Regions from separate parts of the Streptomyces sp. NBC_01092 genome, predicted to be linked through region 3. Evidence: riboswitches for the same ligand, from Rfam matches in the RefSeq annotation. Region 3 holds a riboswitch; each other region holds the start of a gene.

Region 1 (7,531 bases), 1.6 Mb from region 3:
AACCGTCCTGTGGGACCGGCGAGTTGGCCCGGATCCCGACGTCACCCCGCCGCGATGCGACCCGTGACCTCCCCCAGCCCCACCCGGATTCCGCCCGGCCCCGGCGCCCAGGCGGACAGCGTCACCACATCGCCGTCCTCCAGGAACGTCCGCTTGCCGTCGGGGAGTTCGAGCGGGTCCCGGCCGTTCCACGTCAGCTCCAGCAGTGAGCCGCGCTCGCGTTCCGTCGGGCCGCTGACCGTGCCGGAGCCGTACAGATCGCCGGTGCGCAGCGAGGCGCCGTTCACGGTCATATGGGCGAGCTGCTGGGCGGCGGTCCAGTACATGGAGGAGAAGGGCGGCTCGGAGATCACGTGCCCGTTGACGGCCACCGAGATACGCAGGTCGTAGCCGCCGGGTTCCGTCTCGGAGCCGGAGTCGTCCAGATACGGCAGCAGGGGATGCGTGCGCTCCGGCGGTGCCACCCGCGCCTCCTCCAGGGCGTCCAGCGGGGTGATCCACGCCGACACCGACGTGGTGAAGGACTTGCCGAGGAAGGGGCCGAGGGGGACGTACTCCCAGGCCTGGATGTCGCGTGCCGACCAGTCGTTGAGCAGGCACAGGCCGAAGACGTGCTCCCGGTAGTCGCCCAGTGCCACGGGCTCGCCCCTCCGCGACGGCGTCCCGACCACGAAGCCGACCTCGGCCTCGATGTCGAGGCGAACCGACGGGCCGAAGACCGGCGCCGGGTCGGTGGGGGCCTTGCGCTGGCCCGACGGGCGTACGACGTCGGTGCCGGACACCACCACGGTGCCGGAGCGGCCGTGGTAACCGATGGGCAGATGCTTCCAGTTGGGGGTGAGGGAGTCCGCGGCGTCGGGGCGGAAGATCTGTCCGACGTTCCGGGCGTGGTTCTCGGAGGCGTAGAAGTCGACGTAGTCGGCGACCTCGAAGGGGAGGTGCAGGGTCACCGAGGACAGGGGGTGGAAGAGGTCGCGGATGGCCTCCTGGTGCGCCGGGACCGTCACCCATGCCGTCAGTGCGCGCCGTACGTCGGACCAGGTGGTGCGGCCGGCGGCGAGCAGCGGGTTCAGGGAGTCCTGCGCGAGCAGCGGGGCGTAGGGCGAGCCGAGCGTGTGGGCCGCCTTGCCCGCGTCGAGAACGTGGTCGCCGAGCCGGACGCCGACCCGTCGTGCGGAGTCCGAGCCGGGAAGGGAGAAGACACCGTACGGAAGGTTGTGCGTGCCGAAGGGGTCGCCCTCGGGGAGATCGAAGGGGGGCATGGGGTGCTGCCTCACTCTCATACGCTCCGTATGCCATGTGGTCGGGCCACACGTTACGGGTGAGCCGCCTGCCTTGGCAGTACGGAGATCCCGCGTCGCCGAGGCCGGCGAAACAGCAGGTCGTCACCCTCGGCGCGGGCTCGGGGGTGCTTCGGGGCCACGTGGGAGTGAAATCGCCATGGGCGGAAGGAAGTTGTGCATGCGGAGGCAGAAAGGGAACCGGAACAGGTGTCAACACATGTGAACGCAGCAGCCGTCCGGTTCAGGTCGAGTCGATGGGGCGTCCTGTCCGTATTCTCTGATCATGGCCCCACCCATCGCATATTCACTCATCGCCACTGACCTGGACGGGACGCTGCTCCGAGGTGACGACACGCTCTCCGACCGGACCGTCGACGCGCTCGCGCGGGCGGCGGCTGCCGGTGCCCAGCACCTCGTCGTCACGGGACGGCCGGCGCCCAGAGTGCGGCCGCTGCTCGACGACCTGGGCAGCAGGGGGCTCGCGGTGTGCGGACAGGGCGCGCAGTTGTACGACGCCGGAGCGGACCGTCTGCTGTGGTCCGTGACGCTGGACCGGGAGCTGGCGGAGACCGCGCTCGGCAAGATCGAGGCCGAGGCGGGCCAGGTGTACGCGGCCGTCGACCAGGACGGCGTCGACGGGCTCACGCTCATCGAGCCCGGGTATCTGATGCCGCACCCCACGCTGCCCGCCGTACGCGTCGAGCGCCGCGACGACCTGTGGTGCGAGCCGATCAGCAAGGTGCTGCTGCGCCATCCGACCCTGTCGGACGACGAGTTGGCGGCGACAGCGCGCTCGGTGGTCGGTTCGCTCGCGACGGTCACCATGTCGGGACCGGGCACCGTCGAACTCCAGCCATGCGGCATCACCAAGGCGACCGGTCTCGCGCTCGCCGCCGAGCATCTCGGGCTCGGTCCGCGCGAGACCATCGCCTTCGGGGACATGCCCAACGACATCCCCATGTTCGACTGGGCCGCCCGCGGGGTCGCGATGGCCAACGCGCATCCCGAACTCAAGGCGGTCGCCGACGAGATCACCCTCTCGAACGAGGACGACGGCATCGCCGTCGTCCTCGAGAGACTGTTCGCGGGCAGCCTGGTCGACTTCGCCCAATAGGGGCGAATTGGGCCTAATAGGTACTAAGTCTGTGCCCGGTTTAGTACGGCCCGTTCACGTTGTCGATCGAGCCGTAACGCGCGGCTGCGTAGTTGCACGCGGCCACGATGTTCGCGACCGGGTTGAAGGGGTCGTACACGGTCCCCGGCACGTGGTAGCTCGCGAAGGTGGGGTCGATGACCTGGAGGAGGCCCTTGGAGGGGGTGCCCGCCACTGCGTTGGAGTCCCAGTTGTTGATGGCCAGCGGGTTGCCGGACGACTCACGCATGATGTTGCGGTGAATGCCCTCGTACGAACCGGGGATTCCGTTCTGCCCCATAATGTCCAGAGCGTTGCGGATCCAGCCGTCGAGGTTGTCCGGGAACGTCTTCACGGAGGCCTGGGTGGCCTGGGCGACGGAGGACTTCTTGGCGGGTGCAGACGCATGGTCGGCCGTCTTGCCCGGCGAGCTGACCTTCTTGGTCGTCCGGACCTTCAGCTCGAGGCCCGTGTGGATGAGCCGGGGGTTGTCGCCGATGGCCTTGCGGTTGTCCTTGTAGAGCTGCTTCCAGCCGCCCTGGGCGTCGTAGCGGTCCGCGATGCCGTAGAGCGAGTCGCCCTTCTTGGTGGTGTACGTGACGGACCCGACCGTGGCTGCGGAAGACTCCGCGGCGCCGGCGGTGGTCGCGCTCATCAGGGGGAGGGCGAGGGCGGCGGTGCCGGTACCGGCGACGATGACGCGGCGGGTGAGCGGGTTGGTGCGGGGGCGGCGGTGTTTGCCTCGGGGCATGGCGCTGTTCCTCTCCGGCGCCTGCGAGGTGAGCTGTCGGGTTCGGGCGGGAGATGCCCGGACGCGCCGCCCTGCGGCGGCGCGCCTTCACCCCTAGCCGTGCCGGTGCGCCATCAAGGCGTCCGGTCCGGCGACTTACCTGGGTCCCCCGCTCCTGCCGCGCGTGTGTGTTCGTCGGGGATGACTCGGGCGGCGGCAGGATTCGGCGTCCGCCCGACGAGCGGGAACGTATGCGAGAGCACATGCCCGGAACAAGTGCCATGGGGGGCTGTCATGCCGTTTGACCATGGTCTGGTGTGAATGGGGTGCTTGATCCTTTGCGGTTGCCAACCCTCAACTTACGTTCGGCGCAAGGAGGGAAGGGGGTGTGCCGGGTCGGGTGCCGGACTCGGCCCGAGTGACCCAACTCACTGGTGAGCGCAAGAGTGGCAAATCGGGCAATGCCTCCAACTCACCTTTAACCGGCTGTCCGTGGGGTCCGTTTTTCCCGTGTTCGGCGGTAAAGAACCTCTTCGCCCTTCGTGTGGCTGGCCTCGTTGGGGGGTGGCGAAATGCCCCTTTTCGTGGCTGATTTCCGAGCGTGTACGCACCGTCGTGTCCCACGCGGGCTCCGGCCGGTGCAGCCGGATCGACCACTCCGAGCGGGCGCGGGCCGACAGCGGGTCCGACTCGTCGATCGTGTACGTCTCCAGCGACGACCTGCCCGCGCGCACCTCCGACGTCAGCCGCAGCCGCACCTTCGGCCGTCCCAACACCCAGGTCTCCTCGCCCACTTCGAAGTCGAAGCACGCCGAACGCGCGTCCTCCTCAGGCTGGTCGGGCGGCAGGTCGGCGTCGTTGCCGAAGGGGAAGAAGCGGCCGGCGTCCAGGCGGGTGTGCATGGGGGAGCGCACCAGGGCGGGGGCGCCCTGGAGGGCGTACGTCACGTCGCGCACGTGGGGAGAGGGCGAGGCCGGCTCGCTGACCCAGCTGCCGGGCGGGGCGGCGTACACCGTGGCTGGGCGTGCCAGTCGCTGACGTACGAGCTGAGCAGGGGCTCGGCCATGACGCCCGTGGTCGCGCCCTTCAGTCAGTGGTCCCACCAGCGCAGCGCCTCCTGCAGGAAGCCGATCGCCGGGCCCGGCGGCAGGCCGCGGACCCGGTCGGTCGCGTCTCTGGCGCTCCAACGAGGTGTGGATGAACGGGTCGACGGCCTCCAGCCGCCCCGCCACATGCCCCCGCCACGCGTCGCCGAGGTACCGCGGATCGGGCGGGCGGGAGACGAAGTCGAGCATCGTCGCCGACCAGGCGTGGATGTCGACCGCGAGGGCGGAACCTCCCGTGTAGTGCACGTCGTTGTCATAGCGGTCGTCCGTGGAGCAGACCGTGACGATCGCCTTGAGCGGTTCGGGCGAGGGCCGCGATCTGGAGGGAGTTGAAGCTCCATGAGATGCCGAACATACCGACCTTGCCGTCGCATCAGGGTTGCGCCGCGGGCCAGTTGACGACCTCGACGCCGTCGGCGAGGAGCGCCGGTAGGGGCTCGTTCGTGACAGGGCGCCACGCGCGCGTAGAGCAGGGGCCCGTCCCGGAGCGGGATGCGGAGGTCGTGGTGGGTCGTTCGTAGGGGAAGGACGTACGGATGCGCATGAGCAAGGCCCCCGTCCGGTCAGTGCACCGGGTGCATCGTGCGGCGCAGCCCGCGCGACGCGGCGTCGGAGGAGTGGCCCGAGGTCGGGAGGGCCATCAGCAGGAAGGACAGGCCGCCGAGGGCGACCCCGATTGCGATCACCGAGACGAGGGTGAGCAGGTCGACGAAGCGGTCCATGGGGAGCCGGCCGGCGGCCGCGAGGAGGACGGCGATGGTGGCAGTGCTGACGAGGCCCGTAACGATCGGGCGGATCGCCCGGCGCATGGCGTCGGGGTCCGGCGCGAACTCGGCGGCGTGCTTCCGCCTGGCCAGGCGGCGGCGGCCGAGGACGTACTGGACCAGGCCGAATGTCGTGCCGATGGCGGCGGCCGAGAAGCCCCAGTGCCAGCCCCTGTGGTCGCCGAGCCAGCCGGTGATCAGCGGGCCCGCGAAGACGCCGTTGATCGCCATGGAGTAGAGGGCGAAGCCGGCGTCCCGGCGCTCGTCGTCGGTGCGGTAGAACTTGTCGCCCCACGGCACCGGCGCGGTACGAGCCGAGGATGCGGTCGCCGAGCCGGCCGCCGGCAACGGAGACCAATGGACGAGGGTGCCGTAGGTGGCGGAGACGCCAGGCCGCGGTTCCGGCCGACATGCCCATACCGCCGTGGGCGACCGCTCTCGGGCTCGACGCCGACTTCGGTTCAGGGCAGAGGCGGCTACTTCCCTATAAGTCGATGGATATCCCGCCTTATCACGTGATCAAAAACATACCGGTCGTGATCCAATACTGCCCGTGGTGGACGGGTGGGCGGCATCGGTGATCGAAACCTGACCGGATACGCTGACTTGAGTGATGGCAGCGACCTATCGACAAACCGTGTAACCGCCAGTGGACACCAGCAGACAGGAGACCCCTCGTGACCGTCGTCGGGCCGTTCGGGCTGAGCGTGCGGGACCAGGCTCTGGAAGCCGATGTCCAGGCCGGATTGACGGCTGTCGAGGAGGGATTGCTCGAAGCCACCAAGAGTGAGGTCCCCTTCATCACGGAGGCCGCCCAGCATCTGGTGCGGGCGGGTGGCAAGCGGTTCCGGCCGCTGCTCGTGATGCTCGCTGCCCAGTTCGGGGACACCTACGCGCCGGGGGTCGTGCCGTCGGCGGTGGTCGTGGAGCTCACCCATCTGGCGACGCTGTACCACGACGACGTGATGGACGTGGCCGCCGTACGGCGAGGCGTCGAGAGTGCGAACACCCGCTGGGGGAACTCGGTTGCCGTACTGACCGGCGACTTCCTCTTCGCGCGGGCCTCGCACATCCTCGCCGACCTCGGGCCCGAGGCGGTGCGGGTGCAGGCCGAGGCGTTCGAGCGGCTGGTCACCGGGCAGATCCTGGAGACGGCGGGGCCGCAGGACGGGCGCGATCCCGTGGAGCACTATCTCGATGTGCTCAGCGGCAAGACCGGGTCGCTTGTGGCGGTGTCGTGCCGGTTCGGGGCGATGATGTCGGGCGCCGACGAGAGGGTGGTCGATGTGCTCACGCAGTACGGGGAGCGGCTGGGTATCGCCTTCCAGCTGGCGGACGACGTGCTGGACATCGCGAGCGACTCGCGCGAGTCCGGGAAGACGCCGGGGACGGATCTTCGGGAGGGGATCTCGACCTTGCCCGTGCTGCGGTTGCGGGAGCGGGCCGAGCGGTTGGGGCTGGCGGAGGATGTCGCGCTGTGCGAGCTGCTGGAGTCCGATCTGAATGACGACGCGCGGCTTGCGGAGGCCGTGGCTCAGCTTCGGGTGCATCCGGCGTTGGAGCAGGCTCGGCGGGACACGGTGCGGTATGCGGAGGATGCGCGGGCCGCGTTGGCGCCGTTGCCGGATATTGATGCCAAGGCTGCGTTGATGGAGTTGTGCGACGCGGTGGTGCATCGGGCCGGGTAGGTTTTCGCCCCCGCCGCCCCTACCCGTCCCTCCCCCAAGCTCTGCGAGCAGGGGGGACCCCCACAAGGACTCCGCCCCTTCGACCCCACCAAGGGGCTCCGCCCCCTGGACCCCCAACGGCCCTGAACGGGCCTCGTCCTCAAACGCCGGACGGGCTGAGATGTGCGGGCCGGCGGTGAGAGGTGCGGGCCCGCGTTGGGAGGTAAAGCCCCTGCCGGGTGGGTGGGGGTTGGGGATGGCGAGGGTTGGCTTCCAACGCCAGACAGGCCGACGAGAGTGATGCACGTCACATCGTTGGACTGAGTCCAAACTCAGATCGCCTCCGTATGAATGCCCAGAAGCTGACGCAGGGGGCGTCAGCAGCACTACGGGGAGAAAACAACATCATGGGCATGAAGACGACGTTTTCGAAGCGCCGTAAGAGCCTGATCGTCACCGCTGTCGCGGTGGCTGCCGCCGGTGGTGTCGCCGCCGCGGTGATTCCCGCCTTCGCCGCTGGAGGTGACCGCGCCGACCACGCGGGGCACGCCGCAGGCGACGCACAGGGGATCGTGAGCCAGAGCGGGACCCTCGGTGGCGGCAGCGGGGGCACCGTCCTCGCCGCCAGCCTGCGCGGGGCGAACGAGGTGCCCGTGGCGGGTGGGCCCGCCGTCGGGGACAAGGACGGTGCCGCCGTGCAGTTCGTGAAGGTCAAGGGCGACAAGGTGTCCGTCGCCGTCACCTGGCGCGCCACCGGCAAGCCGACCGCCCTCCACATCCACCAGGGCGCCAAGGGCACCAACGGCGGCATCAAGGTCGACTTCGGCGGCCTCCTCGGCAAGAGCAAGG
Region 2 (7,531 bases), 6.4 Mb from region 3:
GCATCAGTTCCCCCGTCAGTACCCCGGACTTGTCGGCCGTCCGAGCCAAGCGACGCGCTTGTGACTCCTGATGCTCAAGTGCTCGATCCACCTTGCTGTGTTCGAAGTTGACCGAGCAAGGCGCCTTCAGGCCACCCCAGAAGGGGGTTTGGTGAAGGCGCCCTCCCGGCATCCACACATGTCGCCTGCGCGCCTCGGCCAGGTGGTTCACGGATTCTGCACAGCGGGTGTCACGGCACGGTGCCGGGCCGGCCCCGAGCCACCCGGAGCCACCGTGGAACCCCTCACCCGGGTCGTTCAACTGGTCGCACGCACGTGCGATCTACGCGAGTCGTACACAATCCTCTGTGGCTGGTTTTCCGGGGGTGACGCGATCCGGTTTCCTCCACACCTGCTGCGAGAGGGTCAGGGAGTGGGTGACTCGGGCCCGGGGACGACGATCGGCGCCTCGGCCTCGGCGCGGGCGCGCGCCATGCCGTTCTCGACCTCCTCGCGGGAGACTTCCTTGTAGAAGCGTTCCCCGTGGGCGTCGGTGATGTCGATGACGACGCCGGTCCACTCCTCGGCGGGCTCGTCCGGCACGTGCCCCAGCTGGTACTCGGCTTCCCGGAGCAGCTCCTCCGTGACCCGAACACCGGTCAGCCTCTCGGCAAGAGCGAGGACCGCCGCCTTGGTGTCGACGCCCGCGCCGGTGTCGTCCTCTTCCTCGGACAGGTCGAAGCCGACCTCACGCATCACGGAGACCAGCCCCACGCCACCGTCGAAGTCCAGGACGAGCGTCCAGTCGCCGCCGGCGCCCGGCACGGTGAACGCACCTCAGATGAAGGACTCGTCCCAGTAGTCCGACGCGTCGCGCAGTTCCTGCTGCCGCCCGCTCAGCCATGCCCCACAGCCTGACGGCCGCCGCTGACAAGGGCCCGTGAGGCGGGCTCGGTACTGCACCAGCGAACCAGCCGCCGTGCGCCATAAGGTGACCCCCGACCGCACGACGTGAGGGGTGAGGGCGTGGGTTCTGACGGTTCGGCAGCCGTGTTGGTGACCGGCGGGAGTGGGTTCGTCGGGAGTCATCTGGTACGGCGGCTCCTGGAGCGCGGCCACCGGGTCCACGCCACCGTGCGCGGTACGGCCGCCACCGCCAAGGTGCGGCCGCTGCGGGAGATGCAGGAGGCGCATCCCGGCCGACTGTCCCTGTTCGAGGCCGACCTGCTGTCCGAGGGCGCCTTCGACGAGGCGATGACCGGCTGCCGGACGGTGTTCCATGTGGCGTCGCCGTTCCGTATGCCGGAGAAGATCAAGGACGGCCGCCGGGAGATGGTCGACCCGGCACTGCTCGGCACGCGCAATGTGCTGGCGGCCGTCGAACGGACACCCACCGTGGACAGGGTGGTCCTCACCTCCACCGTGGGCACGATCTTCGGTGACTACGCGGACGTCCTGACGATGGACGGCGCGGTGCTCTCGGAGCGGTACTTCAACACCACCAGCACGGTGGAGCACAACCCGTACCACTACGCCAAGACGGTCGCGGAGCGCGCCGCCCGGGAAGCCGAGGCCGCCCAGGGCCGCTGGCGCCTGGTGTCGGTCAACCCCGGCCTCATCCTGGGCCCGTCCCTGACACCCGCCTCCGAGTCCGGCAGCCTGTTCCTGCTTGAGGAGCTGTTCAAGGGCTACTTCTTCTACGGCGCCCCGGACTTCAGCTTCGCCACGGCGGACGTGCGCGACGTGGCCGACGCGCACATCGCGGCGGCCGAGAACCCGGACGCGAAGGGCCGTTACATCGTGGCCGCCGAGACCATGACGTCGTTCCACGAGATGTCCCGCATCCTGCGGACCCGGTATCCCCGTGACCTCCGCCTCCCGCGCACCGCGCTCCCGCACTGGCCGGTACGGATCCTGGGCCCGGCCTTCGGCCTGACGCAGGATTACGTCCGCAAACACCTCGGCATCCGGTTCCGGGTGGACAACAGCCGGAGCGTGAGCGAACTGGGCATCACCTACCGCCCGATCGAGCAGACGGTCCTGGATCACTACGAAGCGTGGCGGCGCAGGCGCACCGCGAAGTGACCCGGCCGCCGCTCCCCCGTAAGCGTCGAAGGTCACAGAAACGTATCGGACATTTAACGCCTCAACCTTCACGGGAGGCGCACAAGTTGGCTAGGTTACGGATCAGGCCGCACGACGAACTCCGGCGAACCCCGCCGGGACGCGCGGCCTCCGCCGAGTCCGGTGCGCCCGCAGGGGTTCACTGGAGCCGGGGACCCAACCGAACTTGGGGTGAATCGGCCAACTGCCCTGCGGGGCAAGGGTCGTAGGGCAAACCTTCCGCAATCCATCGCCCGAACCCTCCCCCAGAGCCTGAACGGCCTGGGGGTACCCCCACCGCTAACTCGGTAGGCGGAGTACGGAAGGAGCACGTCGCCCATGGCGCCGGAAGGCACCGCGCGACCGGGGGCCCTGAGCCTGCCCGGCATGCGCAACTCCGCACTCGCGTCGGCGGCTCTCACCTCGGTGGCGCTGCTCGGCCAGACGGCGGGCGCCGCCCCCTTGTCCGCTGACGAGGCACCCAGCCGCGAGGAAGTCAGCCGCCGGGTCTCCTCCCTCTACGACCGGGCCGAGACCGACTCGGGAACCTTCAACGCCACCCGCGCCTCGTCGACGGGACCACGCAAGCGCGACGCCCGGCCGGAGGGCGCCGGACCCGCATCTGCCGCCGGGACCCGGGCGAGCGACATCGGGCGGGACGACCCCGCGCTCGACAGCGTCACCCAGCAGTGGTTCGACGTAGCGCGCGCAAAGCGCGGTCCGACCGTGCCGGCCGTGCTGCCGCGCGACAGAACGCCGGACCGTCCCGCAGCGCGCAGGCCCGCGCGTGCGACGCAGGATCTCGCCCCGGCGCGGGAGCCGTCCGGTCGGGCGCCGCTGGAGCTGACCGCCGGCCCCTCCGCCGAGTTGACGTCCGCTCCGGGCGCCGGGAGGGCTGCTGTTGCCGAGCTGACCGCCGGCCCCGTCGCCGCGCTGCCGGCCGCGCCCGCGGTCCCGCAGGGGGATGTCCAGGCCACCCAGGTCCTCCCGGCCGCCCCCGCCCTGCCCGCCTCGACCGCTCCCGGTTTCCAGGCCGCTCCGGCCGTCGCACCGGCGGCCGATCCGCAGCAGCGGTCGGGCCTGCGGACGACCAAGGAGCAGAACCGGCGCAAGCTCGACCGGGCCCACGAGCTGCTGTCCGTGTACGCCATGGGACAGAGCGCTCCGCCGACGGCCGTCGCCGCCCTGCCCGCCGCCGACACCTGGAGTGCCACGCCGGCCCAGCCACAGGCACTGCCCTCGGCCGACGACCAGTGGCAGGCCCTGCAAGCGCAGTCGGCCGCCGACCTCACCACGGTCCCGCCCGGCGCGATGGCCTGGCCGACCTCCGCAACGGCCCTGGAAACGGACGCCTTCGCGATCCCCGCCACGGACCCGATCCTCGGCACCACCACCGCCGCGCCCCCGGCGTTCGCCGACAGCACCGCCCTCACGGCGACGGGGTCACAGGACACGCGCGCCCTGCGGGCCCTGGAGTTCGCCCGTGCGCAGTTGGGCAAGCCCTGTGTCTGGGGCACGACCGGGCCGGACGCGTTCGACGGTCCCGGCCTCACCCAGGCCGCCTGGAAGGCCGCCGGCATCACCCTCCCGCGCACGGCCCCGGAGCAGGCGACGGCGGGGCAGGGCATCGCCCTCACCTATGTCGACCCCGGTGACCTGGTCCTCTTCCACGCCGGGCACGTCGGGATCTACTCCGGGAACGGCATGATGATCCACGCCCCGGGACCCGGGGCACTCATCCGCGAGGAGTCCATCCACTACGCCGGAGAAGCGGCGATCCACAGCGTGATACGGCCCGCCTGAGCCGACGACCGGCCGGCCACCGCGTCGCTCGACGGTCACCACCGCGTCACCGCCGCCCCGTCTCCTCCGAGGCGGGGCGGTCCTGTGTCGTGCCCCCGGGACAGTGCGCCGCGCCCACCGCGACGGCTGACGCACCGCCACCCCACCTCGGCTTTGTCGATACGTCCTGACATACCCATTGACATCATCTGCGGGCCGCCGCATAGTACCTGCCACTAGAGCGCGCTAGTGGAGCGCTCCAGCCGTTATCCAGCGGGCGGTACCCGTGAACCTCCCCCCACCTGAGAACCCGCCCCGATCAGCACAGCGAGGTGCATGGGACATGCGCAGACACCACCGAGCCGCCGGCCTGACGGCCGCCACGTTGGCCGCCGCCCTGTTCGCCGCCGGATGCTCCAGTGGCTCCGGCGGGAAGCAGTCCGAGGAGGGCGTCACGGACGCCTCGGCGGGCAAGGCCACGACTCCCCGGATGACCGTGGCCATGATCACGCACGCGGCGCCCGGTGACACTTTCTGGGACCTGATCCGCAAGGGCGCCGAGGCCGCCGCCGCCAAGGACAACGTCAAGCTCGTCTACTCCAGCGACCCGAGCGCCGGCAACCAGGCCAACCTGGTGCAGAACGCCATCGACCAGAAGGTCGACGGCATCGCCCTCACCGCGGCCAAGCCGAGCGCGATGAAGGCCGTCATCGGCAAGGCCGCGGCAGCCGGCATCCCGGTCGTCGGCTTCAACGCCGGCCTGGACAACTGGAAGGACCTCGGCATGCTCGAGTACTTCGGGCAGGACGAGAACATCGCCGGTGCGGCATTCGGCGAGCGGCTGGGCGAAACCGGCGCCAAGCACGCCGTCTGCGTCATCCAGGAGCAGGGCCACGTCGCTCTGGAAGCCCGGTGCGCCGGTCTGAAGAAGGGGTTCAAGGGCAAGACGGACATCCTCTACGTCAACGGCACCGACATGCCGTCCGTGAAGTCGACGATCACCGCCAAGCTCCAACAGGACTCCTCCATCGACCAGGTGGTCACGCTCGGCGCCCCGTTCGCGCTGACCGCCGTGCAGTCGGTGTCCGACGCGGGCAGCACGGCCAAGGTCGCGACCTTCGACCTCAACAAGGAGCTGGTGACGGCAGTCCAGGACGGCAAGGTCGAGTTCGCCGTCGACCAGCAGCCCTACCTCCAGGGCTACCTGGCGGTCGACTCGCTGTGGTTGTACCGGACCAACGGCAACTTCAGCGGGGGCGGCACCGCTCCCGTGCTGACCGGGCCGGCCTTCATCACCAAGGAAAACGTCGACGCGGTCGCCGAGTTCGCCGCGAAGGGCACGCGCTAGGCGCGTACAGGGACAGGCGAGGCCGGCCGTGACCGCGACGGGGCGCGGCCGGCCTCGCCGCTGCTTTGTCAGCGGGCCGGCTCCTGCGGGGCCGGCCCGCTCGTGCCCCGGACGACGAGCTTGGGGTCCAACACGGCCTCGCGCGGCTGGAGTTCCGGGTCCTCCAGCCGCTCCACTGCGAAGCGCACAGCGTGCTCGGCCATGAGGACGGCGTCCTGGCGGACGGTGGTCAGGCCGATCGGCATCAGGTGGGAGAGGTGGCTGTCGTCGTACCCGACCACGGACAGGTCGCGCGGGACCTCGACACCGGCCCGCGTCAGGGTCATCAGCAGGCCCATGGCACACCGGTCGTTGCCCGCGAGGACCGCCGTGGGCAGGGGCAGCCCCTGGTCGCGCTCCGCCAGCAGCAGACGGCCCGTCTCGATGCCCGACTCCTCGGTGTGGGTGCCGGGGATCACCCGCCGCTCGTCCGTCAGTCCGTGCCGGCGCATCGCCGCCCGGTAGGCGCGCCGCCGCTCGGCCGAGCCGGGGCCGCGCCCGCCGTCGATGTGCACGATCCGGCGGTGGCCCAGCTCCACGAGATGGTCCATGGCCTGGCGCACACCCTTGCCTTCGGCGCTGTGCACGAAGTCCACGTGGGCGCCGGGCGCGCGACGGGCGACCGAGACGGTCGCCGCACGGCGTCCGAGCGCGTCGAGGTAACCCGGCTCGGCGTCGGGGGCGAGCAGGATCAGCCCCTCGCAGCGGTGACCGAGCAGCGCCTCGATCGCCTTGGACTCGCCGCGGCCGGGGGTGGTCCCGGAGAGCAGGACGTCGTAGCCGAGCCGCTCGGCCTCCGGGTAGATGCCCGCGATCAGGTCGGTGTGGAAGGTCTGGTGGACGATGAACATCACGCCGAGCGTGCGGCTGCGGCCACGGGCGAGCAGCCGGGCCGCGTTGTCCGGGCGGTAGCCGATCTCGTCGGCGACGCGCAGGACCCGCTCGCGGGTCTCGCGACCGGCGCCCGGCAGATCCCGGAAGACGATCGAGACGAGCGCCCGGGAGACGCCGGCCTTCTCGGCGACGTCCGCCATCGTGGGCCGCTGACGGCCTGACACATCCACCTGTGAACCCACCCTTCGACGCCGTTCACCTTAACGAGGTCGCGAAATCTTCCGGCAACAAGCTATTGACATGACATTTGGACCAGGGTCATCGTACTCGAACTAGAGCGCGCTAGTAGAGCGCGACAGAATCACATTCGCGGTTACGTCCGCTGACGTCCGTCCCCTCCCCGAAGGACTTGTCATGGCAACGGCGCCAACCTCGCTCCGCACCATCGCGGGCAACCTGTGCCTGGGCTCGGCCCCCGACTCGTGGGGCGTCTGGTTCCCCGAGGACGACCAGCAGGTCCCGTACACCCGCTTCCTCGACGAGCTCGCCGCGGCGGGGTACGAGTGGCTGGAGCTCGGGCCGTACGGCTACCTCCCCACCGACCCGCGCCGGCTCAAGGAGGAGCTCGACGCACGCGGCCTCAAGGTCTGCGGCGGCACCGCCTTCGGCGCGCTGCACCGGCCCGAGGACTGGGACGAGATGCTGGCCCACGTCCGGCGGGTCGCCGAGCTGACCGCCGCGGCGGGCGCCCACCACCTGGTCTTCATCCCGCCGATGTACCGGGACGAGAAGACCGGCGCGTTCACCGAGTCCCCGGAGCTGACCGCCGAGCAGTGGGCGGGCTTCGGCAAGGCCGCCGACCGGCTCGGCAGGCTGCTGCTCGACGAGTACGACGTGCGCCTGGTGATCCACCCGCACGCGGACAGCCACATCCAGACCCAGCCGGAGATCGAGCGGCTGCTGAACGAGTCCGACTCCCGCTGGACCAACCTGTGCCTGGACACCGGCCACGTCGCCTACGGCGGCGGCGACAACGTCGACCTGATCCGGCGCTACGGCGAGCGCGTCGGGTACGTGCACATCAAGCAGATGGACCCGGAGATCCTCCGCCAGGTCGCCGCGCAGGACCTGTCGTTCGGCGAGGCCGTCAAGCGCGGTGTGTGCGTGTCGCCGCCCGCCGGTGTGCCGCGGCCCGTCGACGTGGTGGCCGAACTGGCCCGGCTGGACGCCGAGTTGTTCGTGATCGTCGAGCAGGACCTGTACCCGTGCGCGCCCGAGGTGCCGATGCCCATCGCCGTGAGCACGCGTGAGCACCTGGCGGGCTGCGGCCTGACCGGGACGCGACGTCCGGCCCTCAAGACGCTCGACGACCAGTGAGGAGAGGGCCCATGGACGTCAGGGACGACACGACGAAGAGCCCGCCCTCGGTCACGGACGACGCCCCAC
Region 3 (7,531 bases):
CGACGCCGCCGCGACCGACGAGACCACCGACGAGAACGAGGAGTCGGCGCAGTGACCGAGCTCGCCAGCATGGAGTTCCACCCGCAGCCCCAGGCCGGCCCGGCCCGGCCCTGGGCGTTCCCGGCGCCCGAGCGCGGCAAGCTGGACAACGGCCTCACCGTCCTGCGCTGCCACCGCCCCGGCCAGCAGGTCGTCGCCGTCGAGGTGCTCCTGGAGTCGCCCCTGGAGGCCGAGCCGAAGGGCCTGGACGGCATCGCCACGATCATGGCGCGCGCCCTGTCCGAGGGCACCGACAAGCACACCGCCGAGGAGTTCGCCGCCGAGCTGGAGCGCTGCGGTGCCACGCTCGACGCCTACGCCGACCACCCCGGCGTCCGCGTCAGCCTGGAAGTGCCCGTCTCCCGCCTGCCGAAGGCGCTCGGCCTGCTCGCCGACGCCCTCAGGGCGCCCGCGTTCGACGACGCCGAGGTGGAGCGCCTGGTGCGCAACCGGCTCGACGAGATCCCGCACGAGCTGGCCAACCCCTCGCGTCGCGCCGCCAAGGAGCTCGCCAAGGAGCTGTTCCCGGCGACCTCGCGCATGTCCCGCCCACGCCAAGGCACCGAGGACACCGTCGCCGGCATCGACTCCGCGTCCGTACGCGCCTTCTACGAGCGGCACGTACGCCCCGCGACCTCCACCGTCGTGGTCGTCGGCGACCTCACCGGCGTCGAGCTCGACGCCCTGCTCGGCGACACCTTGGGCGCCTGGACCGGCTCACTGGCCGAGCCGCGGCCCGTCCCGCCGGTGACCGCGAACGACACCGGGCGCGTCGTCATCGTCGACCGCCCCGGCGCGGTCCAGACGCAGCTGCTGATCGGCCGGGTCGGCCCCGACCGGCACGACCGCGTGTGGCCCGCGCAGGTGCTCGGCACCTACTGCCTCGGCGGCACCCTCACCTCCCGGCTGGACAAGGTCCTGCGCGAGGAGAAGGGCTACACCTACGGTGTGCGGGCCTTCGGCCAGGTCCTGCGCTCCGCCCCGGACGGCACGGGCGCGGCGATGCTCGCCATCAGCGGCTCCGTCGACACCCCGAACACCGGCCCGGCGCTCCAGGACCTGTGGACGGTGCTGCGCGGCGTGGCCGCCGGGGGTCTCACCGACGCCGAGCGGGACTTCGCCGTGCAGAACCTCGTCGGGGTGGCGCCGCTGAAGTACGAGACCGCGGCGTCCGTGGCGAACACGCTGGCCGACCAGGTCGAGCAGCACCTGCCCGACGACTACCAGGCGACGCTGTACCAGCAGCTGGCCGCGACCGGCACGGTCGAGGCCACCGCGGCGGCCGTCAGCGCCTTCCCGGTGGACCGTCTGGTGACGATCCTGGTCGGCGACGCGGCCGAGATCCGGGAGCCCGTCGAGGCCCTCGGCATCGGCGAAGTCACCGTCGTCGCCGCCGAGTAGCCGAGCCGAGTAGAGGACGCACCGGCGCCGGGAGACACCACGCGCGCGTAGGGGCCCTGGTGACGTAAGAGTCACCAGGGCTCCCTTATGCCCGAATTGAGGGGGAGGTTGCCTGTCTGACCTGTGGGATGCACTACAAAAGCCGTGATCCGTTTGGGGATTGAAAGATGTCCCGTTTAGCGTCTTCCGGGCTGTCCGTCAGGCACTGCGCCGCGCCCGCGGCACCGGACAGCCATCGCCGAGTCCCCGTACGGCGCGAGCCAGGGGAGCCGGGGACCCACGAAGTCCCTGGGGTGAATCGGACGCCCGCGCGCAGGCGAGGGGGCCCGTAGGAGACCTTCCTGCTCCGAACCCGTCAGCTAACCCGGTAGGCGAGAAGGAAGGAAAGGACCAGCCACTACATGGCGTTCACCTGCGCCACCGGGAAGAACCGCCCCACCGGCAAGCATCGCCGGCCCAGCCGGTTCGAGCGCACCACCGCCCGCGCGGCCGGCGTCGCCGCGCTCACCGCCACCGGCGTGATCGGCACCCTGGCCGCCCCGGCGCTCGCCGCCGAACCCGCCACGGAGCAGACCGGCCTCATCCCCGTCGTCACCGTCGAGAACTCGATCGCGGACCAGATCGACGCCCAGGCCATCGCCCAGGAGCGGGCGGCCAAGGAGGCCGCCGCCGCGAAGAAGGCCGCCGAGGAGGCCGCGCGCGAGAAGGCGGCCGCGAAGGCCGCCCAGGAGCGCGAGGCCAAGGAGCGCGCCGCCCGCGAGGCCGAGCGCAAGCGCCTGCTGTCCTACGTGTCCCCGATCGCCGGCTCGTACGTCTCCACGGGCTACAAGGCCGGCGGCGCCGTCTGGTCCTCCGGCAGCCACACCGGCATCGACTTCCACGCCTCCAGCGGCACCTCCGTCCACGCGGTCGCCTCCGGCACCGTCGTCGAGGCCGGCTGGGGCGGGGCGTACGGCAACAACATCGTGATCAAGATGAACGACGGCACGTACACCCAGTACGGCCACCTGTCGTCCATCGGCGTCTCGGTGGGCCAGACCGTCACCCCCGGCCAGCAGATAGGCCTGTCCGGCGCCACCGGCAACGTCACCGGGCCGCACCTGCACTTCGAGGCCCGCACGACGTCGGAGTACGGCTCGGACATCGACCCCGTCGCCTACCTGCGCTCGCACGGCGTGAACATCTGACGCCACCACCGCGTCCACCGAAGCCCCGGCTCCCCGAGCCGGGGCTTTCGATGTTTCCCGGCCGGGGTGCCTGACCAAAAAATATCCATGGATTCCGGCCCCCCGTCGGAAATTCCGGCCGGTTGCAATAGAGTCACTGCGAACACGTCATTCTCGACGTTTCACGGGGATTAAAGCGGAGGTCGGTCATGCGTATTCCGGCGCATTCGGTATGCACGGCGATCCGGGACGACATCGTCGCCGGTGTCTACGAGCGTGGCAGCCGGCTCACCGAGGAACTGCTCGCACGCCGCTACGGCGTCTCCCGCGTCCCCGTGCGGGAGGCCCTGCGCACCCTGGAGGCGGAGGGCTTCGTCGTGACCCGGCGGCACGCGGGCGCGTGCGTCGCCGAACCGACCGAGCAGGAGGCCGCCGACCTGCTGGAGATGCGCGGCCTCCTGGAACCCCTGGGCGCCTCCCGGGCCGCCCAGCGGCGCACCGAGGCCCATCTGAAGGTGCTGCGCGGCCTGGTGAGGCTGGGGCAGGAGCGGGCCCGGCGGGGAAACAGCGAGGACCTGCGCTCCCTGGGTGCCTGGTTCCACGAGACGCTGGCCCAGGCCTGCGGCAGCCCCGCCCTCACCTCGATGCTGACCCAGCTGCGCCACAAGATCGCCTGGATGTATGCCGTGGAGGCACCGGCCGAACCGGTGGAGTACTGGACCGAGCACGGCGCGATCGTGGACGCGGTGGCGCGTGGCGACGGTGAACGCGCCCGCGCGATCACGGCCCTGCACACCGAGCGCTCGCTCTCGGCGCACCGCCTTCGGTTCGGCTCCGGCGGCGAGCGCACGGAGCGTGTGAGGAATTCGCAACATCCCGTAAACATGCCGAGCCTGCGGCATTAACACGGGCGCCGTATACAAAGAGGAGATATTCGGCGGCAGGGAATTTCTGCTGCCCTTTTTCGGATATGCCGCCACCGTATCGTGAATTCCATGGACGGCTGCCGGAAAACCGTGAAGCCGCGTCCGCCGGAAAGGCGGACGCGGCTTCACCGTTCGCTACGGATACCCGTTCAGGTCACTCAGACCGTCTCGGGCAGCTCCTCGAGACCCTCGGAGACCAGCTTCGCCAGCCGGTCGAGGGCGGCGTCCGCACCCTCGGCGTCGGAGGCGAGGACGATCTCCTCGCCGCCCTGGGCGCCCAGGCCCAGGACGGCCAGCATGGAGGCCGCGTTGACGGGGTTGCCGTCAGCCTTGGCGATCGTCATCGGGACGCCTGTGGCCGTGGCGGCTCGGACGAAGATGGAGGCGGGGCGGGCGTGGAGGCCCTCGGCCCAGCCGACGTTGACGCGGCGCTCAGCCATGTGATGCTGCCCTTCGGTTTTCAGGGTTGTCTAGACCAGTTTCCCACACCACTGAAGCATGCCGGAACCGGACGAACGTATGACGCACGTCCCTTCCTCGGTGACCGTCGGGTCGCGGCCTCGACCCCACGTGACGTCCTCCACAGACTGCCTCGCGCCGTTGTCGTACGCGAGCCGTAATCTGGGCCCATGCAGAGCGCCTCGGACAGGCACGAGTACCCCGCCCACTGGGAAGCCGACGTGGTGCTGCGCGACGGCGGCACCGCGCGCATCCGCCCCATCACCGTTGATGACGCCGAGCGCCTGGTCAGCTTCTACGAGCAGGTGTCGGACGAGTCGAAGTACTACCGCTTCTTCGCGCCCTACCCGCGACTGTCCGCGAAGGACGTCCACCGCTTCACGCACCACGACTTTGTGGACCGGGTGGGACTCGCGGCCACGGTGGGCGGCGAGTTCATCGCCACCGTACGCTACGACCGGATCGGCGCCGACGGAATGCCCGCGTCGGCCCCCGCCGACGAGGCCGAGGTCGCCTTCCTCGTCCAGGACGCCCACCAGGGGCGCGGCGTCGCCTCCGCCCTCCTCGAACACATCGGCGCGGTCGCCCGCGAGCGCGACATCCGCCGCTTCGCCGCCGAGGTACTGCCCGCCAACAACAAGATGATCAAGGTGTTCACGGACGCCGGGTACACCCAGAAGCGCAGCTTCGAGGACGGCGTCGTCCGCCTGGAGTTCGACCTGGAGCCGACTGACCGCTCGCTCGCTGTGCAGTACGCGCGCGAGCAGCGCGCCGAGGCCCATTCCGTACGGCGGCTGCTGGTGCCCGGCTCCGTCGCCGTCATCGGCGCCGGCCGCAGCCCCGGCGGGGTCGGCCGCGGCGTCCTCGGCAACATCAGGGACGCCGGGTTCACAGGCCGGCTGTACGCCGTGAACAAGGCGTTCCCGCAGGACCTCAAGGAGCTCGACGGGGTTCTCGCGCACCGCTCCGTGCGGGACATCGAGGAGCAGGTCGACCTCGCGGTGGTCGCCGTACCGGCCGACCACGTCCTCGACGTCGTCACCGAGTGCGGCGAGCACGGCGTGCAGGGACTGGTCGTGCTCTCCGCCGGGTACGCCGAGAGCGGCCCCGACGGGCGCGAGCGCCAGCGCGAACTCGTCCGGCACGCGCGCACGTACGGCATGCGCATCATCGGCCCTAACGCCTTCGGGATCATCAACACCGCCGCCGACGTCCGGCTGAACGCCTCACTGGCCCCCGAGATGCCGAGGCCGGGCAGGATCGGGCTCTTCGCACAGTCCGGCGCCATCGGCATCGCCCTGCTGTCCCGGCTGCACCGGCGCGGCGGCGGGGTCACCGGCGACACCGGCGTCTCGACCTTCGTGTCGTCCGGCAACCGGGCCGACGTCTCCGGCAACGACGTCCTGCAGTACTGGTACGACGACCCGGACACCGACGTCGTCCTCATGTACCTGGAGTCCATCGGCAACCCGCGCAAGTTCACCCGCCTCGCCCGGCGTACGGCGGCCGCGAAGCCGCTGGTCGTCGTGCAGGGCGCACGGCACGGGGGAGCGGCGCCGCAGGGCCACACCGTCCGGGTCACGCGGTTGCCGCACACCACGGTGTCCGCGCTGCTGCGGCAGGCCGGGGTGATCCGGGTCGACACCATCACCGAACTGGTGGACACGGGTCTGCTGCTCGCGCGCCAGCCCCTGCCGGCCGGCCCGCGGGTGGCGATCCTGGGGAACTCCGAGTCACTGGGACTGCTGACCTACGACGCCTGCCTGTCCGAGGGACTGCGGCCGTTGCCGCCGCTGGACCTGACGACCGCGGCGTCGGCGGCCGACTTCCACGAGGCGCTGGCGCGCGCGCTCGCCGACGAGACGTGCGACGCGGTCGTCGTCACCGCGATACCGGCGATCGGGGACGCGACGACCGGGGACGCCGAGCTCGCGCAGGCCCTGAGCTCGGCGGCCGAGCGGGTGCCGGGGAAGCCGGTGCTGGTGGTGCACGTGGAGCTCGGCGGTCTCGCGGAGGCCCTGTCGGCCGCCGCGAGCACCGCGCCACAGGCGGACAGGGCGGCGCCCCGCACCGCGGGCCGCGCCCACCCCTTCCGCCCGCTGGACTTCCCGGCCGACCCGCTGCCCGAACCGTCGGACACCGCAGCGGGCACCCCCCGCCTCATCCCCGCCTACCCGGCGGCCGAGCGCGCGGTCCGTGCCCTCGGCGAAGCCGTCAAGTACTCCCAGTGGCGCCGCGAGGCGGCCGAGCCCGGCAAGGTGCCCGAGTACGAGGACATCGACGAGAGGGGCGCCGCCCAGCTGATCGACGGTCTGCTCGCGCGCGGGCAGGGGCTCACGCTCGGCACGGACGAGACCTGCGACCTGCTCGGCAAATACGGCATCCAGGTCCACCGAGCCCTGCACGCCCCCACCCCCGACGCGGCCGCCGAGGCCGCCCGCACCCTCGGCTACCCCGTCGCACTCAAGGCCACCGCCCCGCACCTGCGGCACCGCGCCGACCTCGGCGGCGTCCGGCTGGACCTCGCGGACGAGGAGCAACTGCGGCGGGCGTACACCGAGTTGACCGAGCTGTTCGGCAGACCGGAGGAGCTGCGCCCGGTCGTGCAGAGCATGGCACCGCGCGGCGTCGACACCGTCGTACGGGCCGTGATCGACCCGGCGGCCGGTGCCGTGCTGTCCTTCGGGCTCGCCGGAGCCGCATCACAGCTGCTCGGCGACATGGCACACCGGCTGATCCCGGTCACCGACCGCGAGGCGACCTCGATCGTCCGCTCGATCCGGACGGCACCGCTGCTGTTCGGCTGGCGCGGCTCCGAACCCGTCGACACACCTGCCCTGGAGGAGCTGCTGCTGCGGGTGTCGAGGCTGGTCGACGACCACCCGGAGGTCGTGGCGGTCACCCTGGAGCCGGTCGTCGTCGCCAAACACGGCCTGAGCGTCCTCGGCGCCTCCGTGCGCCTGGCGCTGCCGCCCGCCCGCGACGACCTCGGACCGAGGACCCTGCCGACGTACTGAGACCCCCGCGAGCGGTGCCTCGCAGTCAGTGCACCCCCGTAGGATGGGCGTCATGGCCAAGACCAGTACGACGACCCAGGGGCTGCGAGCGGCGATCGAGCGCAGCGGCTACTACCCGGCCCTCGTGGCCGAGGCGGTGGAGGCCGCCGTGGGCGGCGAGCCCATCCGGTCGTACCTGGTCCATCAGGAGACGACGTTCGACCAGAACGAGGTGCGGCGGCATGTGACCGTCCTCGTCCTCACCGGCAACCGTTTCATCGTCAGCCACACCGACGAGCAGGCCGCGGACACCACCTCCCCGACGCCGTACGCCACGACCTCGACGGAGTCGGTCAAGATCGGCCGGATCTCGTCGGTCGTGCTCAGCCGCGTCGTCGCCAACCCGGAGCAGTACACGGTGGGCACATTGCCCCGCGAGGTCGTCCTCACCATCGGCTGGGGCGCCGTCGCCCGCATCGATCTGGAGCCCGCGGCCTGCGGTGACCCCAACTGCGAGGCGGACCACGGCTACACGGGCAGCTCG
Region 4 (7,531 bases), 1.4 Mb from region 3:
CGGCGCCGTGCAGGTCTACGCCGAGGTGGAGGGAAAGACCGTCTTCGTGTCCGTCCGGGACCGCGGTCCGGGCTTCGACCTCGACTCGATACCCGCCGACCGCATGGGCGTCAGAGAATCGATCATCGGCCGCATGGAGCGCCACGGCGGTACGGCCCGGCTGCGGGCAGTGCCCGACGGCGGCACGGAGGTCGAGCTGGAGATGGAGAGGGCGGAGAAGACGTCATGAGTGACCCGACCGAGGCGAGCGAGCCCGTGGAGTCGACCGGCGGGGGCGCGGCCGAGCGGCACGCGCGCGTGGTCCTCGTCGACGACCACCGCATGTTCCGTACGGGAGTCCAGGCCGAGATCGGCCGGACCGAGCAGACCGGAGTCGAGGTCGTCGGCGAGGCCGCGGACGTCGACCAGGCGGTCACGGTCATCACCGCGACCCTGCCCGAGGTCGTCCTCCTCGACGTGCACCTGCCGGGTGGCGGCGGGGTCGAAGTCCTGCGCCGCTGCGCCCCGTTGATGGCGGACGCCGAGCAGCCCGTCCGTTTCCTCGCGCTCTCCGTGTCGGACGCCGCGGAGGACGTGATCGGGGTGATCCGGGGCGGTGCGCGCGGCTACGTCACGAAGACGATCACCGGCACGGACCTGGTCGACTCCATCTTCCGGGTGCAGGACGGCGACGCGGTGTTCTCGCCGCGCCTCGCCGGGTTCGTCCTGGACGCGTTCGCGTCGACGGACGCGCCGCCGGTCGACGAGGACCTCGACCGCCTCACCCAGCGCGAGCGGGAGGTGCTGCGGCTGATCGCGCGGGGGTACGCGTACAAGGAGATCGCCAAGCAGCTGTTCATCTCCGTCAAGACGGTCGAGTCCCATGTCTCGGCGGTGCTGAGGAAGCTCCAGCTGTCCAACCGGCACGAGCTGACGCGGTGGGCGACGGCACGGCGTCTGGTGTGACACCGGGGCTGGGGCCGGGGCTTCGGCCGGTTCGCCGTGGCCCGGGCTCGGTCAGGACACCCTCGTGGCTCCCGCGAACGGCATCTCGTCCAACGGCGCCACCCGCACGGGTGCGGACGGGTTGGGGGCGTGGATCATCTGGCCGTTGCCGATGTACAGGCCCACGTGGCTGATGCCGGAGTAGAAGAACACCAGGTCGCCCGGGAGCAGTTCGGAGCGGGAGACGCGGCGGCCCGCGTCGATCTGGGCGTAGGTCGTGCGGGGCAGTGAGAGGCCGGCCGAGCGGTACGCGGCCTGGGTGAGGCCGGAGCAGTCGAAGGCGTTGGGGCCGGTCGCGCCCCACACGTAGGGGCTGCCGAGCTTGGCGTAGGCGTAGGAGACGGCGGCCGCCGCGCGGGCGTTGGGGGCCTGGGCGGTGGCGGAGCCGGGGGCGGTCAGGGCTTCGCGGGCGCCGGTCGAGGAGCGGCCTGCGCGGTCCGTGCCGCTCTGCTGGAGCTGGGCCTGTTCCTCGGCGGTCAGCCGGCTCAGCAGGGTGCGGGCCGTGTCCAGCTTGCCGGTGATCGTCTTCTTGTGCTGCTTCAGTTCCGCCTGGCGGGACTTCAGTGAGGTCAGTTCGATGTGGGCGGCGCCGCGCAGCTGCTCGATCTCGCGCAGCTGTCTGCGGACGCTCGCGACGGACGCGGCCTGCCGGTTGCCAGCGCGTTCGGCGAACTCCGCGCCGTCCAGGTAGCGGTCGGGGTCTGCGGAGAGGGCGAGCTGGAGGGCCGGGTCGAGGCCGCCGTCGCGGTACTGCGCCGCGGCCATCGAACCGAGCGCCTCGCGCGCCGAGTTGAGCTTCTCCGTCTTGCGGGCGGCCTCGTCCTGAAGCGCCCTGATCCGCCGCTCGGCCGCGTCCGCCTTCTCCTTCGCGCCGTTGTACTTCTCGGTGGCGGCCTCCGCCTCCTGGTACAGCCTGTCCACCTTCGCCTTCACCTGCGCCGGTGTCAGCTGCGGCTCGGCGTGTCCGGTCCCGTCGAATCCGGTCGCCGTCGCCGCGCCCGCCAGTGCGATCGTCCATGCCGTGCGGGCCGTGTTGCCGCCGGCCGAGCGCTGACGGGGCTTTCGGTGCGCTGCCACGTGGACTGCACGTCCTTTCGTACGACCGCCTCGTCCCGTACGTCCGTCAGGGCGGCGCCGGGCGTACTGCGCCCCGGAGGACGGCGGCTGTACGAGCGCCTGGGGGGAGCGACGTACGACCGCCCGGGGCGGGTTACGCGTCCGGCGGCGGCCTGCACAGGGGGAGCGGGCCGCCGCCGGACTTTCTCGGCGGTGGTGTCCGACTGCCGCCCCTGGCCCGGGGCGGCGGTGGGGAGCCGGTCACCTGGTGGAGGACGCTAAACCTCGCTGTGTTGGGCCGGTGACGCGTTGTGCGGAAGTGCTGGGTGCTGGCCGGAGGTGACCGTAAGTGAGCGTGATCCCGGGACGGGGGCGTCGAGTTCACGCTGTGTGCTGACCGAAGTGGCGGTTTGGGGGTGCGTCGGGGTGGCGGAGTGCTATGGCGCGCATATATGCGGGGTTCGGCAGCGGAGCGGTGAGCGGAGTAGTGAGGGGAATCAGGGTGCGGGGCGGTGTCGGGTGGGATTTTCGTGATGGTTAGGCTCCGGCCCCATGGACCTACTCATCCATTTGTTCGTCGGTCTGCACATCATCGGTATCGCCGCGCTGCTCGGTGGTTTCTTCACCCAGATGAAGGCGATGGGGCAGGGCACCGCCCGGTTCGTGCCCGCGATGTTGCACGGCGCGCTGACCATGCTGGTCACCGGCGTGATCCTCGTCGGCCTCAATCAGGCGGACGACCAGTCCGTCAACAACATCAAGATCGGTGTGAAGCTGGCGCTGCTGATCGTGATTCTCGGGCTCGTCTATGTGAAGCGGGACGAGGAGACGGTGGACAAGCGGCTGTTCGGGGTCGTGGGGCTGCTGACCGTGGCGAACGTCTTCATCGCCGTATTGTGGACGTGACGCCGGCTCCAGGGCCGGGGGGTGCCTGGGTTCCGGGCCGGGAGCCGCGGCCCGTGTAGGTCCATGCCGCGCCCGCGGCCACCGCGAGCCATGCCGCCACCGCGATCCACAGCAGTGCCTTGCCCAGGGGCTCCAGCCACGAGACGTCCACGGCGGTGCCGACGGAGAGTGCCGCCGCCGCCGTCATGCCCATCGGGAACACCGTGGCCCAGCGGCGTACGTCGTAGCGCAGGCGTGGCCATGCGAACTCGGCGAGGAGCAGGACGACGTACCAGGCCAGGTCGAGTACGAGCAGGGCGACGCTCACCGTGCGCAGGACGCCGTAGTCGTCGTCGTTCCAGAGGTACAGCTCGGGGCTGTCGGCGGCGAGGAGTCTCGAGCCGGCCAGTGCGGAGATGGCGAGGGCGCCGCCTGCCACCCACTGGTCGCCGGCGCCCCGGGCGAGCTGGCTCCGGTCGAAGTGGGGCAGGGCGACGACGTAGAGGACGAGACCCAGCCAGAAGAACACGAGCGACACGTGGGCGAGCCATGCCGTCGTCTCGGCGGCGGCGAGGGTCGCGCCCAGGACCGCCAGGCCCTGGGTGGCCACGCAGACCAGGAACACCGCGCCGGGCATGTGGCGGCGCCAGTGTCGCAGGACGGCGAGCAGGAGGACCGGCCAGAGCACGGCGGCGAGGGCCAGGAGGGCCTCCGCGAGGGTTTCCCAGCCGAGGGCGGTGAAACGGGTGCCGAGGACTGTCGTTGCGGCGACGGCGGTCAGGGCGGCCGGGGTGGCCGCCTGCTTCAGCCAGTTCGGGCGGTCCAGGAGGAACCGTGCGGTGAAGTCGGCGGCGAGGGCGAGCCAGGCCGCGCAGGCGAGGGCGAGGGCGATGCGGGAGAGGGTCTCGTAGCCCGTCTGGTGGAAGCCCACCGAGAGGATGCCGGTGGCCAAGACTGCGGCACCGGCTGCGGGGGGTCGCTGCGACCACCAGGTGTGGAGGGGGGAAGTGGGGGTGGTGGTGGCGGGCATGGGGCGATGCTATGGAGCGCCGTGGGGGTTGGAGGCGGGGCGCGCTCGGGGGTGGGGTGAAATCGCCCGGTGCCGGGGGGTGGGGCGTGCTCGCTCCCCCTCGATCCCCCCGGCACGTCCGATCCCCCCGGTACGTCGCGAGGTCACCCGATCCTGACCGGTGTCAGGCCGGGCGGACCACGCTGTGGATCGACGACTCTCCGTCGTAGTAGATCGACTCCTCGCGGACGTACGTGCCGGGCTTCGGGGCGTGGATCATCATGCCGTTGCCTATGTAGATGCCCACGTGGGTGATGTCGTCGTAGAAGAAGACCAGGTCGCCGGGCTGGGCGTTGGAGAGGGAGACCGTGGTGCCGGCGTTGACCTGGTCGTAGGTGACGCGCGGGATGTCCACGCCGGCGGCCTTCCAGGCAGCCTGGGTGAGGCCGGAGCAGTCGTAGGAGTCGGGGCCGGTGGCGCCCCACACGTACGGCTTGCCCACCTGGGAGCGGGCGAAGGCCAGGGCCTTCTCGGCCTTGGTGGCGTACGAGGAGTCCGCGGACGAGTCCGAGTTGCTGGAGTCCGAGCCGCTCGAGTCGGCGGGCGGCTCGGTGCTCTCCTGCTGCTGCTGCTGGGCGGCAGCCTCCTGCTCCTGACGCTGGCGTTCGGCTTCCGCCTGCTGCCGGGCCAGTTCGGCGGCCTTGCGGGCGGCCTCTTCCTGCTTGGCCTTCTCGATCGCGGCGAGGCGGGCCTTCTCCTCCGCCGTCAGCTTCGAGAGAAGTTCGCGTGCGTCGGAGAGCTTCTGCTGGACGGTGGTCTTCGCGGACTGGAGGTCGCTCTGCGACTCGGTGAGCGTCTCGAGGCTCCGGGTGGCCTCCTGGCGCTTCTTCATCGTCGCGGACTGTTGGGTGAAGTAGTCGTCGACCGCTTCCTTCTGACGGCCCGTCATGCGGTCCATCAGCTGGTTCTGGTCGAAGTAGTCCTGCGGAGTGTCCGCCAGGAGGAAGGTCGCCGTGTCGGGCGCCGCGGCACCCGTGCGGTACTGCGCGGCGGCGTTGCGGCCCAGTTCCTCACGCGCTTCGTTGAGCTTCTGGGTGCGCTGGGCGACGTCGTCGAGGAGCGTGTCGACGCGCTTGCGCTGCTTGGTGGTCTGGTCCTTCGCCGCGTTGTACTTCTCGGTCGCCGACTCCGCCTGGCGGTAGAGGTCGTCGACCTTCTTCTCGACCTCTTCGAGGCTGGGCTTGTCGTCCGTCGAGGGGCTGGCGTTGGCCGTCTGGGACAACAGGGCCACGGACGTGAGGGCGGCCGTGGCGAGGGCAGGGGTGCGTATGCCTGCTACGCGCGTACCGGCGGGACGCGACTTGCGGTGCGACGCCAAGGGAGGCGACTCCTTCCATACTCCGCCTACCGAGTTAGCTGTCGGGTTCGGGCGGGTGGATCGGAAGGGTTGCCCTACGGCCACTTCCGGGAGGGAAGTCGGGCCGATTCACCCCAAGTTCGGTGGGTCCCCGGCTCCGGCTTGCCGTGAGGCGTGCGGACTCGGCGGAGGCCGTGCGGCCCGGCGTCGTTCGCCGGAGGGGGTCGTACGGCCTGTCCGGCACGGTAGCCAACTCGTGTGGCCCCTGTGAAGGTTGATGTTCGATATGCCCGATACATTTTCGTGACCTTGAAGCGAAATCTTGTGGGCGGTGGTTGGTTCGGGGTGGTGTGCGGAGGTGTGGGATGCCTTCTGCTTGATGTCTCGGTTGAACCGATATGGGACTGACAGTGGCGGCCTGGCCTGGTCGGTTGCCGGTCGTGGTGGAGCGGTCGCGGGGGGTGATGGGGTGGGTGATGGGGCGGGCTGGGGGAGCGGGTCGGAAGATCGTCGGGTTCCTGGGCCGGTGATGTTCCGAGGGCGGCGGCGGGTTGTCAGTGGCGCGGCCTAGACTCGGAGAGCGATGAGCAGCCTCTTTGACGACAGCTTCCTGGCGGACCTCCAGGCCCCACGGGCCCGCGAGGAAGAACACCCGCCGCCGCCCGAGGACGATCACACTCCGGAACCGGTTCCGGACGATCTGTTCGGTGGGAAGTTCGACGTGCCACCGGACCGGGACGGCTACTACCGCGACGGCGCCCCGCGCCCCGCCATCGACGCCGCGGCGCTGCTGGAGGGGCTGAACGAGAACCAGCGTGCCGCCGTCGTCCACTCCGACACCCCGCTGCTCATCGTGGCCGGGGCCGGGTCCGGCAAGACCCGGGTGCTCACCCATCGCATCGCCCACCTGCTCGCCGAGCGGAGCGTGCATCCGGGGCAGATCCTCGCGATCACCTTCACCAACAAGGCCGCGGGCGAGATGAAGGAGCGCGTCGAGCACCTCGTCGGCCCGCGCGCGAACGCGATGTGGGTGATGACCTTCCACAGCGCGTGTGTGCGCATCCTGCGCCGGGAGAGCAAGAAGCTCGGGTTCACCTCGTCCTTCTCGATCTACGACGCCGCCGACAGCAAGCGGCTGATGGCGCTCGTGTGCCGTGATCTGGATCTCGACCCCAAGCGGTTTCCGCCCAAGTCCTTCAGCGCCAAGATCAGCAATCTGAAGAACGAGCTGATCGACGAGGAGGACTTCGCCGCCCAGGCGACGGACGGCTTCGAGAAGACCCTCGCGCAGGCGTACGTCCTGTACCAGTCGCGGTTGCGGGAGGCGAACGCCCTCGACTTCGACGACCTGATCATGACGACGGTCAACCTGCTGCGCGCCTTCCCGGACGTCGCCGAGCACTACCACCGTCGCTTCCGGCATGTGCTGGTGGATGAGTACCAGGACACCAACCACGCGCAGTACGCCCTCGTGCGCGAGCTCGTCGGCACGCGCGAGCACCCCGTCGACGTGCCGCCGAACGAGTCCGACGTCCCGCCGGCCGAGCTGTGCGTGGTGGGCGACGCCGACCAGTCGATCTACGCCTTCCGCGGCGCCACCATCCGCAACATCCTCCAGTTCGAGGAGGACTACCCGGACGCGACGACGATCCTGCTGGAGCAGAACTACCGCTCCAGCCAGACGATCCTGAGCGCCGCCAACGCGGTCATCGAGCGCAACGAGTCCCGCCGCCCCAAGAACCTGTGGACCAACGCTGGCGCAGGCGCGCGCATCACCGGCTATGTCGCGGACACCGAGCACGACGAGGCACAGTTCGTCGCCGAGGAGATAGACCGACTGACGGACGCGGGCGACGCGAAGGCCGGCGACGTCGCCGTCTTCTACCGTACGAACGCCCAGTCCCGTGTCTTCGAAGAGATCTTCATCCGCGTCGGCCTGCCCTACAAGGTCGTCGGCGGCGTCCGGTTCTACGAGCGCAAGGAGGTCCGGGACGTCCTGGCCTACCTGCGCGTGCTGGCCAACCCCGAGGACTCCGTGCCGCTGCGGCGGATCCTGAACGTGCCCAAGCGCGGCATCGGCGATCGCGCCGAGGCGATGATCGACGCGCTGTCGCAGCGCGAGAAGATCAGCTTCCCGCAGGCGCTGCGGCGGGTCGACGAGGCGTACGGCATGGCCGCGCGGTCGACGAACGCCGTCAAGCGGTTCAACACGCTGATGGAGGAGCTCCGTACGATCGTCG

What was found. Region 3 has a riboswitch for cyclic di-AMP ahead of OG254_RS35745 (M23 family metallopeptidase). Riboswitches for the same ligand answer to the same signal wherever they lie in the genome.
Positions count from the first base shown of each region.
Region 1: another riboswitch for cyclic di-AMP. It lies ahead of OG254_RS28800 (transglycosylase SLT domain-containing protein); the one in region 3 lies ahead of OG254_RS35745 (M23 family metallopeptidase).
Region 2: another riboswitch for cyclic di-AMP. It lies ahead of OG254_RS06490 (C40 family peptidase); the one in region 3 lies ahead of OG254_RS35745 (M23 family metallopeptidase).
Region 4: another riboswitch for cyclic di-AMP. It lies ahead of OG254_RS29815 (NlpC/P60 family protein); the one in region 3 lies ahead of OG254_RS35745 (M23 family metallopeptidase).

Region 1 is NZ_CP108659.1:6,300,958-6,308,488, forward strand. Features, by position in the region: gene fahA (fumarylacetoacetase) at 42-1,262, opposite strand; gene OG254_RS28795 (HAD family hydrolase) at 1,567-2,397, shown strand; gene OG254_RS28800 (transglycosylase SLT domain-containing protein) at 2,438-3,166, opposite strand; cyclic di-AMP (ydaO/yuaA leader) riboswitch at 3,172-3,353, opposite strand; partial or broken gene OG254_RS28805 (CocE/NonD family hydrolase) at 3,624-4,795, opposite strand; partial or broken gene OG254_RS28810 (MFS transporter) at 4,929-5,448, opposite strand; gene OG254_RS28815 (polyprenyl synthetase family protein) at 5,693-6,703, shown strand; gene OG254_RS28820 (CHRD domain-containing protein) at 7,096-7,531, shown strand, end outside.
Region 2 is NZ_CP108659.1:1,510,739-1,518,269, forward strand. Features, by position in the region: gene OG254_RS06480 (DUF6461 domain-containing protein) at 406-804, opposite strand; gene OG254_RS06485 (NAD-dependent epimerase/dehydratase family protein) at 1,006-2,064, shown strand; cyclic di-AMP (ydaO/yuaA leader) riboswitch at 2,206-2,413, shown strand; gene OG254_RS06490 (C40 family peptidase) at 2,422-3,885, shown strand; gene OG254_RS06495 (sugar ABC transporter substrate-binding protein) at 4,208-5,212, shown strand; gene OG254_RS06500 (LacI family DNA-binding transcriptional regulator) at 5,281-6,285, opposite strand; gene OG254_RS06505 (TIM barrel protein) at 6,500-7,462, shown strand; gene OG254_RS06510 (sugar porter family MFS transporter) at 7,474-7,531, shown strand, end outside.
Region 3 is NZ_CP108659.1:7,868,114-7,875,644, forward strand. Features, by position in the region: gene OG254_RS35735 (M16 family metallopeptidase) at 1-55, shown strand, start outside; gene OG254_RS35740 (pitrilysin family protein) at 52-1,440, shown strand; cyclic di-AMP (ydaO/yuaA leader) riboswitch at 1,667-1,828, shown strand; gene OG254_RS35745 (M23 family metallopeptidase) at 1,842-2,627, shown strand; gene OG254_RS35750 (GntR family transcriptional regulator) at 2,816-3,511, shown strand; gene OG254_RS35755 (HPr family phosphocarrier protein) at 3,691-3,972, opposite strand; gene OG254_RS35760 (GNAT family N-acetyltransferase) at 4,162-7,008, shown strand; gene OG254_RS35765 (DUF5998 family protein) at 7,052-7,531, shown strand, end outside.
Region 4 is NZ_CP108659.1:6,505,000-6,512,530, forward strand. Features, by position in the region: gene OG254_RS29790 (PspC domain-containing protein) at 1-229, shown strand, start outside; gene OG254_RS29795 (LuxR C-terminal-related transcriptional regulator) at 226-945, shown strand; gene OG254_RS29800 (NlpC/P60 family protein) at 997-2,061, opposite strand; gene OG254_RS29805 (hypothetical protein) at 2,593-2,946, shown strand; gene OG254_RS29810 (tellurite resistance/C4-dicarboxylate transporter family protein) at 2,924-3,955, opposite strand; gene OG254_RS29815 (NlpC/P60 family protein) at 4,119-5,312, opposite strand; cyclic di-AMP (ydaO/yuaA leader) riboswitch at 5,320-5,489, opposite strand; gene pcrA (DNA helicase PcrA) at 5,875-7,531, shown strand, end outside.